3 regions of the Caproiciproducens sp. CPB-2 genome follow, and region 2 is predicted to be linked to each of the others. Evidence: predicted binding sites of a transcription regulator. Region 2 holds the regulator's gene; each other region holds the start of a gene.
The links. Region 2 encodes HrcA, which represses chaperone genes, less so after heat shock. Its sites were predicted from a motif close to TGTTAGCACTCNNNNNNNNNGAGTGCTAACA; they were not measured.
Positions count from the first base shown of each region.

Region 1: a site for HrcA is predicted at 1,652-1,682, ahead of htpG (molecular chaperone HtpG). Genes of this name have one in related genera too.
Region 3: a site for HrcA is predicted at 1,547-1,577, ahead of VXK30_RS09370 (co-chaperone GroES). Genes of this name have one in related genera too.

Region 1 covers NZ_CP142860.1:1,064,849-1,068,105, reverse strand. Annotated here, with positions in the region: gene htpG (molecular chaperone HtpG) at 1-1,627, opposite strand, end outside; gene VXK30_RS05275 (cation diffusion facilitator family transporter) at 1,751-2,926, opposite strand; gene VXK30_RS05270 (FumA C-terminus/TtdB family hydratase beta subunit) at 2,929-3,257, opposite strand, start outside.
Region 2 covers NZ_CP142860.1:3,273,155-3,276,411, forward strand. Annotated here, with positions in the region: gene dnaK (molecular chaperone DnaK) at 1-691, opposite strand, end outside; gene grpE (nucleotide exchange factor GrpE) at 774-1,391, opposite strand; gene hrcA (heat-inducible transcriptional repressor HrcA) at 1,407-2,438, opposite strand; gene VXK30_RS16305 (pentapeptide repeat-containing protein) at 2,673-3,257, shown strand, end outside.
Region 3 covers NZ_CP142860.1:1,881,466-1,884,722, forward strand. Annotated here, with positions in the region: gene groL (chaperonin GroEL) at 1-1,193, opposite strand, end outside; gene VXK30_RS09370 (co-chaperone GroES) at 1,233-1,517, opposite strand; gene VXK30_RS09375 (diacylglycerol/lipid kinase family protein) at 1,675-2,577, opposite strand; gene VXK30_RS09380 (THUMP domain-containing class I SAM-dependent RNA methyltransferase) at 2,610-3,257, opposite strand, start outside.

The sequences.
Region 1 (3,257 bases), 1.2 Mb from region 2:
CGGTGGACAGGCATACCGGATGCGTTTTCAGCTTCTGCGACAGGATCACCTGTTTGACCTTGCCGTCAAGAGCATCCTTCATAAAGGTCAGCAGGTCCTTGTTCTCCTCCACCTGCTTTGCGGCTTCCTTCTTTTCCTCCTCGGTTTCCAGCCCCAGGTCGTCGGCGGAAACGGAACGGAACTCCTTGTCATCGTACTTTATCAGCATCCGCAGGGCGAACTCGTCCACATTGTCGGTCAGATAAAGGATTTCATAGCCCTTGTCCTTCAAAGCCTCGGTCTGCGGGAGCATATCCACCTTATCCGTGGTTTCGCCGCAGGCGTAATAAATATATTTCTGGTCCTCCTTCATACGGGAAACGTATTCCTTGAGCGTGACCAGCTTCTTTTCGCCGGAGGAGTAGAACAGCAGCAGGTCCTGCAGGACATCCTTATGCATGCCGTAATCCTGATAAATACCGTACTTCAGCTGCAGGCCGAAATTCTTGAAGAATTCCTCATATTTTTCGCGCTCGTTTTCCAGCATCGTTTCCAGTTCGGACTTGATTTTCTTTTCCAGACGTCCGGCGATGATTTTCAGCTGGCGGTCATGCTGCAGCATTTCGCGGGAAATATTCAGCGAAAGGTCCTGAGAGTCGACAAGGCCGCGTACAAAGCTGAAATAATCCGGCAGCAGGTCCGCGCACCTGTCCATAATCAGCACCCCGTTGGAGTAAAGCTGAAGGCCCTTTTCATAATCGCGGGTGTAGAAATTCATCGGCGCCTTGGCGGGAATGAACATCAGGGCGTTATAGGTTGCGGTGCCCTCGGTGCTGGAATGAATCACCCTGATCGGATTGACGTAGTCCATGAATTTGCTCTTGTAAAATTCATTGTACTCGTCTTCGGTGATCTCATTTTTATTTTTCCGCCAGATGGGGACCATGCTGTTCAGCGTTTCGTTTTCGGTATAGGTTTCGTATTCATCCTTGCTGCCCTCTTTCAGACGGCTTTTTTCTACGTCCATCTTAATGGGGTAGCGGATGTAATCGGAATATTTCTTGACAAGGTTCCGGATGGTATAGGAATCGAGATACTCGTCGTAATTGTTGTCGTCCGTATTCGGCATGATCTTCAGAATGATTTCGGTGCCGTGGCCTTCCTTTTCGCAGGGCTCCATCGTGTAACCCGCAGTGCCGCTGCTTTCCCAGCGGTAAGCCTCTTCCCCGCCGTACGGCTTGCTGACGACGGTTACCTTTTCGCTGACCATGAACGCGGAATAGAAGCCCACCCCGAATTGGCCGATGATTTCAATATCTTCCTTCTGCTCGTTTTCTTTTTTAAAATTCAGAGAGCCGCTCTTGGCAATGGTGCCGAGGTTGTTTTCCAGTTCCTCTTTCGTCATGCCGCAGCCGTTGTCGGTAATGGTCAGCGTGCGGTTTTCTTTATCCGGAATAATCTGAATGCAGAAATCATCCCGGTTCAGTCCGGTGTCGCCGTCGCTCAGCGTCCGGTAATAAAGCTTGTCAATGGCGTCGCTGGCATTGGAAATCAGCTCGCGCATAAAAATTTCGCGATGGGTATAAATGGAATGGATCATCAAATCCAAAAGGCGTTTGGATTCCGCTTTAAATTGTTTTACTGCCATAATCAACCTACCTCTGTCCATCAATTTTAGCACTCTCTTGTTTTAAGTGCTAAAAGTATTTTAATACAAGCCCCTAAAAAATGCAAGTAGGTGAATTGTTAATTTTTTGTTGCGGGCGGCGCGTTATGGCTCCGGAACATAGCTGTGGTCGACGGTAAGGACCACAAAATAGGTCGGGTCGAGCTTACTGATCTCCTCCGTAATCCGCCGGGTCAGCTCGCTGTCGCTCAGGGGGAACGCGAAGGAAACGCAGACGTCAAAAATCAGGTTGGAGTGGGTGGTGCCCCACACCACACGGAAATCATGCATGCTGATTTCCGGAGAAATCCCTTTGATGATCTCCATAACCTGCTTTTTCAGTTGGTTGGTGCGCTCGTCGTCCGTCACAATCGGGTCAAGGTGGATCACGAGGTGGATTCCCTTTTCGCTGAGAAAATCCCGTTCGATATTGTCGATGATATCATGGCTCACCATGATATCCTGTTCGGCGGAGACCTCGCAGTGAACGGAGGCAAAGCAGCGCATGGGGCCGTAATTGTGGACATTCAGGTCGTGAATCCCCAGAATCCCGTTGTAGCTCATGATTTTGGCGTAGATTTCATCCACCAGTTCCTTGGTAGGGGCCATCCCCAGAAGCGGATTGCTGGTTTCGACAATCAGCCGGACGCCCGTAATCATGATGAGCAGGGCGACGATCACACCCATGTATCCGTCAAGGTTAAAGCCCGTAAAATAGGTGATGAGGATACCGGCCAGCACGGACAGGGTGGAAAACACGTCGTTCAGGCTGTCCGCCGCGTTGGCGGAAACGGTGGTGGAGCCGATGGTGCCGCCGACCTTTTTATAGAACAGGCACTGCCACAGCTTGATCAAAGCCGACAGAACCAGCACGCCGATGGAAACCAGACTGAATTCGGCGTCCTCCGGGTTCAGAATTTTATCGAAGGAACTCTGAACCAGCTGAAAGCCGACCATCAGAATGGCAAACGACACAATCAGGCCGGAAAGATATTCAATGCGCGCGTGGCCGTACGGATGCTCCTCGTCGGCGGGCTTTCCCGCCATCTTAAAGCCGACCAGAGTAACGATGGCCGAGCCGGAATCCGACAGGTTGTTGATGGCGTCCGCGGTGATCGCGATGCTGTGAAAAAGAATCCCCGTTGTGATCTTCATGAGAAACAGCAGGATATTCGTCACAATCCCGACCGCGCCGGAAAATTTCCCGTAGCGTTCCCGCACCTTGCTGTCATCCGTTTTCTGATAATCCTTCACAAACAAGCGAATTAAAAACTGAAACATAGCTACACCTCAAAAAGGCTGCCTCCACAGCAGTCGATTGCCGTAAACAGCGGAAAATCCTCTATCTGCAGCTCTTTCACGGATTCACAGCCAAGGTCCTCAAACGCAAGGACCTTGACGGAACGGACGCATTTCGCCGCAAGCGCCCCCGCGCCCCCGATCGCGCACAGATACACCGCCTGGTTGCGCCGGATAGCGTCTACTACCTCTGAAGAGCGTCCGCCCTTGCCGATCATGCATTTCAGGCCCAGATCCAGCAGGCGGGGCGCAAACACATCCATGCGCGAGGAAGTGGTCGGCCCGCACGCGCCGATCGGCAGGTGATCCGGCG
Region 2 (3,257 bases):
GCATCGCCATCTTGTCGCCGGAAAGGTCGATGCCGGTTTCCGCCTTGAAGGAAGAAGTCATCCAGTCCATGACGCGCTTGTCGAAGTCGTCGCCGCCAAGGCGGTTGTTGCCCGCGGTGGCCAGAACCTCCTGCACGCCGTCGCCCATTTCAATAATGGAAACGTCGAATGTACCGCCGCCAAGGTCGTAAACCATGATCTTCTGGTCCTCGCCCTTGTCGATGCCGTAGGAAAGCGCGGCAGCCGTCGGTTCGTTGATGATACGCTTTACATCAAGCCCGGCAATCTTACCGGCGTCCTTTGTCGCCTGGCGCTGTGCGTCGGTAAAATACGCCGGGACGGTGATCACCGCGGAAGTGACCTTTTCTCCCAGATAGGCTTCCGCGTCGCCCTTCAGCTTCTGAAGGATCATTGCGGAAATTTCCTGGGGAGTATAGCTTTTCCCGTCGATATTGACCTTATAGTTGGAACCCATTTCTCTTTTTATGGAAGAGACGGTGCGGTCCGGATTGGTAATCGCCTGACGTTTCGCGACCTGACCGATCATACGCTCGCCCGTTTTTGAAAAAGCAACAACGGAAGGGGTGGTTCTGGCGCCTTCTGCGTTCGCAATGACGACCGGCTCGCCGCCCTCGATCACCGCAACGCAGGAATTGGTAGTGCCTAAGTCTATGCCTATTGTCTTTGACATACTGTTTACCTCCAAAAAAATAAGTTTAAAATTGAAGAATCAATCTATGAAGAATTTTGAAAATTACCTGAAATCAGCCAAATCAGTTCGCGACCTGCACCATCGCGTGGCGCACGATCTTATCCCCGATTTTGTATCCCTTCTGGAACACCTGCACGACGGTGTTTTCCCCGGCGTTTTCGTCCTCCACATGGGAAACCGCGTTGTGAAGATCCGGATTAAAGATTTCCCCGGCCTCTCCCATCTCGGTTACGCCGAGCTTTGCGAGCGCCCCTTTCAGCTGCACGCCGACCATTTCAACCCCCTTGCGAAGGTCCTCCACGGTGCAGTCCTGCTGCTTCAGCGCCCGTTCAAGGTTATCCGCCACGGGTAAAAACTCCGTGACCGCAGCGGCGGTCGCGTCGGCGTATACCGCCGTTTTTTCGCGTTCCGTCCGTTTGCGGTAGTTATCGTATTCCGCGGCCGTGCGGAGCAAAAGCTCTTTTTGCTTTTTCAGCTCCTCCTGTGCCTGTTCCAGCCGAGCCTGCGCGTCGTCCTTCGGTTTTTCCTGTCCGGCCGGATTTTCCGCCGCCGCAGCCTCCCCGGCGCGGGCTTTTTCCGCCTTAGAGGTTTCCTCCGGCTTGCCCGCAGAGGCTTTTTCGGGCGTTCCGGAAGCTTTCGCCTGCTTTTTATCCACTTGCTCTTTTTGGTTTTTTTCCAAAACAGTGACCCCTTTCTATTCCATATCCAATAGCTCCGTCAGCATTCTTCCGACGGAGCCGGAGAGATATTCAATATTGGAAATGACCTTCCCGTAATTCATGCGCGTAGGGCCGATAATGGCGATCGCGCCCGCGTCCCTGCCGCCGACCGAGTACCGGGAGACCACCACGCTGGATTCGCTCAGCTCGGGCCGTTTGCTTTCCTGACCGATCAGCACCTTCATGCTGTTGGTCTGCTGCATCAGAAGGCGGGAAAGCTCCTGCGGCCGGGAGAGGAAATCCATAATGCGGCGGATGCCCGCCTGCCCCAGCTCGTTGCAGAACAAAAGGTTCATTTCCCCGTCCAGGCAGACCCCCGTCTGCATGGTGTCCTGCGCCACGTCCAGCACCGCCATCAGCGCGTCGCTCATCAGCATCGTCATGTTTCCCAGGGACGCGGCAAGGGACTGGATGTACGCCGGCGTAATGGTGGAAACCGGCAACCCGACCAGCTTTTCGTTCAGCACCCTGAAAAACACGCGCAGGATTTCGGGGGTAATATCGAAATCGCAGTGGAAAACGCGGCTTTTCATGGTGCCCGCGGAGGTCATCAGAATGGCCATCGCGGTCCTTCGGCTGGTCTGCACAAACTGAATGGCGCGGATGTCCGCCGAGCTTCCGCTCGGCGTGGTGGAAACGGCCGCGAACCGGGTCATTCCCGCCAGCGCCCGCGCAACGCCGTCCAGCAGCTTTTCGGGGTCGTACGCGCTCGGCAGCAGCAGGCTGTCGATATAGCGCTGCTCTTCCCTGGAAACCGGATGCTTTTTCATCAGCGTGTCGATATAAACGCGGTAGCCCTTGTGGGAAGGAATCCTTCCCGCGGAGGTGTGCGGCTGCTCCAGCAGCCCCATTTCCGCAAGGTCGCTCATTTCATTGCGCACCGTCGCGGAGGACACGGTGAAATCAAGGGTGTCGCAAAGCGCCTTGGAACCCACCGGTTCGCCGGTCGCGACATATAAATCAACGACAGCCGCCAGAATTTTCTGTTTCCGTTCGCTTAACTCCAACCCTCTCACCTCGCCTTTTTATATTTTAGCACTCTAATAGTTCGAGTGCTAAATCTAATTAATAATTTACCATTACTTTACCCCATTGTCAATATAGTATTTGTAAACTCTTTGTGAAATCGTAAATTTCTGTTCTTTCGGCAGGCGGAGGACCGCCGCTTTCCATTTTTCAAGAGTTATGATAGAATAATTTCATATCAAACAACCCTGATTTTGATTGGAAATGGAGACACGATGGAACAGAATGCATTCGGCGGCAAATACGCCCGCCTGATCAAAGATCTGGAGCCGGACTGTGAAAAATGCAGCGGCCTGTGCTGTGTGGCGCTGTACTGCGCAAAAACGGACGGTTTTCCGGCCGATAAAGGCGCCGGAACGCCCTGCCAATATTTAGCGCCTGATTTCCGCTGCGGGATTCACGCCGATTTGAAAGAAAGAAAAATGAGCGGCTGCCTTGCTTACGAATGCCTGGGAGCGGGACAGAAAACGACACAAATTGATTCCTCCGGCGGAGACTGGAAGGCAGACCCCGGTCGGGCGGAAACGATCTTTCAGACCTTTTCCGTCCTTTTTCAGCTCCACCAGATTTTATGGTACCTCATAGAAGCGGCTTCCCTGACCTCGGACGAAAAGACGGCGGCAGCCGTTGACGCTCTTATCAGGGAAAATCAGCAAATGACCCGATTGCCCCACGGCAGCCTTTTGAAGCCGGGCATTGCCGGACACAAATCAAAAGCGGACAATCTATTGAAAAAAATCATCGGGAGCATTTCGGCTGAAGGCCCTGCATCACGCCAAAAGGCCGACTTTTTGGGAAAA
Region 3 (3,257 bases), 1.4 Mb from region 2:
AGAGCGTCTTCAATGCGGAGCTTCTGCTCTTTCATTTCCACTTCGGTTGCCGCGCCGACTTTGATAACGGCTACTCCGCCGGAAAGCTTGGCAAGACGCTCCTGCAGCTTCTCGCGGTCGAAGTCGGAGGTTGTGGTCCCGATCTGGGAACGGATCTGGGATACCCTTGCTTTGATCTCATCCTTATTGCCGGAACCGTCGACAATAATGGTGTTCTCTTTGTCCACCTTCACCTGGCGCGCACGGCCGAGCTGCTCAATCGTGGTCTCCTTGAGCTCCAGTCCCAGCTCTTCGGAAATAACCTGACCGCCTGTCAGAACGGCGATATCGCGAAGCATGTCTTTTCTTCTGTCGCCAAAGCCCGGAGCCTTTACACCGACACAGGTAAAGGTGCCGCGCAGTTTATTCAGGATCAGGGTGGTGAGAGCCTCGCCCTCGATGTCCTCTGCAATAATGACCAGCTTCTTGCCGGACTGTACGATCTTTTCCAGAAGCGGAAGAATTTCCTGGATATTGGAAATCTTCTTGTCCGTAATCAAAATATATGCATCATCAATAACGGCTTCCATTTTTTCCGTGTCTGTTACCATATAAGGGGTAATATAGCCGCGGTCGAACATCATGCCTTCTACGACCTCGGAGTATGTCTCGGCCGTTTTGGATTCTTCCACCGTAATGACCCCGTCGGAGGTCACTTTCTCCATTGCTTCGGAAATCAGCTTGCCGATAAAATCACTGGAAGCGGAAATCGTTGCAACACGGGCGATATCCTCGGAACCGGAAACCTTTTTGGAATGATCCGCCAGAGATTTTACGGCAGCGTCAACGGCCTTCTGTACGCCTTTGCGGACCTCCATCGGATTGGCGCCCGCGGTTACGTTTTTCATGCCCTCGCGGATAATGGCCTGCGCAAGCAGAGTCGCCGTGGTGGTACCGTCGCCGGCAACGTCGTTTGTCTTTGTCGCGACTTCCTTAACAAGCTGAGCGCCCATATTTTCAAAAGCGTCTTCCAGCTCGATCTCTTTGGCAATGGTGACACCGTCGTTGGTAATGAGGGGAGCGCCGAATTTTTTGTCGAGAACGACGTTCCTGCCCTTCGGGCCAAGGGTGATTTTCACTGTATCAGCAAGCTGATTAATACCGCTTAAAAGCGCTTTTCTGGCATCCTCGCCGTAAATAATCTGTTTAGCCATTGTTTATTTCCTCCAATATCAATTTATGATGTCTGTCAATTACTCTACGACTGCAAGAATATCGCTCTGGCGTACGATGGTAAATTCCTCACCGTCGATCTTGATTTCGGTTCCGGAATACTTGCTTGTTATGACTCTGTCGCCTTTTTTCACATACATTTTAATTTCTTTGCCGTCCACGACGCCACCGGGTCCTGCCTCGATCACATCCGCAATCTGCGGCTTTTCCTTTGCGGAGCCGGCAAGAAGAATCCCGCTCTTCGTGGTCTCCTCGGCTTCTTCCATCTTAATTAAAATTCTGTCTGCCAATGGTTTAATAGTCATAATATGTCCTCCTTCAAATAATTGATTTGTTTTAGCACTCATATCCCCAGAGTGCTAAGATATATTTTATATACTTATGTTCGGAAAATCAAGTGCTTTTTTCTAAAAAAATGCAATTTCATAAATTATTTACAATTATTGTGAATTTTTTGGATTTTTAAACCGGCACAATAAAATTAACCGCGTTCGGAACCACCTCAAAACGAAGATTTCTGATTGTGGCGCATTCGCCGTCAAAATTGGCGACGGCCAGATTCGGCGCTGTGATTTCCATTTTCTTTCCCCGGCAAAAGGTCAGTAGGCTTTTGAATTTCTCGGATTCCAGGTGCCCGCCGTTCTTGTATATTTTAATCAGCGGCGGAATCTGATACACGGGCGGCTTTTTGATCAGCACAAAATCCAGCAGCCCGTCGTCCGGAACAGCCTGCGGCGCGCCGCAAAAGCCCCCGCCGTAATACTTTCCGCTGCCGGCCAGAGCAAACAGGTAAGTGCCGTTAAACCTTGCGCCGCCGTCGATCAGAATCTCCAGCGGTTCGCCCAGCCTGCCGACCAGTACTTTTGCAAGAGCCAGATTATAGGCCATGGGCCCGCTGATAAAGGGAATGTCCTTGAATTTCACCATTTCAAAAGCGACCCTGGCGTCCAGTCCCACGGAGCAAAGGTTAATGGAATACTGCCCGTTGGAGTGAATCATATCCACGGGGCGGGAGTGCCCTTTCAACTGCTTTTTCAAGGATAAAAAGTCTGCGGGCTTCCCAAAGGTTTTGATATAGTCATTGCCGGAACCGCATGGAAAAATTCCCACCTCGGCATTTTTTCTCCCGATGGCGCCGGCCGCCGTCTCGCTCAGCGTCCCGTCTCCTCCGATGGCGTAAATCCGGACCGGGTCCCCTTTCCCGCTCTCTGTTTCCGCAAGCTCTGTGGCGTGCTTCGGCCTCTCGGTGAGATAGCAGGAGAATTCGATTCCGCTCGCGTCCAGATATTCGCGGATAGCAGGAAAAACGGTATCATAAGCATTCTTTTTACCGGCGACGGGATTCACAATAAATACATACCGCATGATAGCCTCCAGCTGAAATGATTTGAGGAATGTTATTTAAAATACATGTAGTATTGGCATTTAATCATGCCGTTGTAAAGCTTTCTGCGCCGGTCGGCCTTGCGGCCGAAACAATCTTCAAAGGTCTCGTCCGGGCTGATAATCGAGTAGCTCCATCCATGCCTGCGTTCAAAGACACTTCCCATGGTCCTGTAAAGCTCTTCCGCCTGACGCATGTCCAAAAGGCGCTCCCCATAGGGCGGGTTACAGATCACGCAGCCGTATTCGCCCACCGGCGTGAAATCCTCTATCCCCCGTTTTTCCGCATGAATCTGGGAGATAACCCCGGCTTTTTTCGCGTTCTCAAGCGTGAGCGTGACCGCCGCGCCGTCAATATCGTAGCCGTGAGCGGTAAACGGAGCGTCGCGCAGGACCACACTCTGCGCGCGTACCTTTTCCTTCTGCCAAAGGCTCTTATCGATACAGTCCCAGCGTTCGGCGGAAAAATGACGCTGCAAACCCGGCGCGATATTCAGCGCGTACATGGCGGCCTCGATCAGAAGAGTGCCGGAACCACAGAACGGATCGATAAAATTCGCGTCGTGCCGCACGCGGGAAAGATGTACCATACAGGCGGCAAGCGTCTCCTTAATCGGCGCTTCCGTGGAGCTTGCGCGGTATCCCCGCTTGTGAAGCCCCTC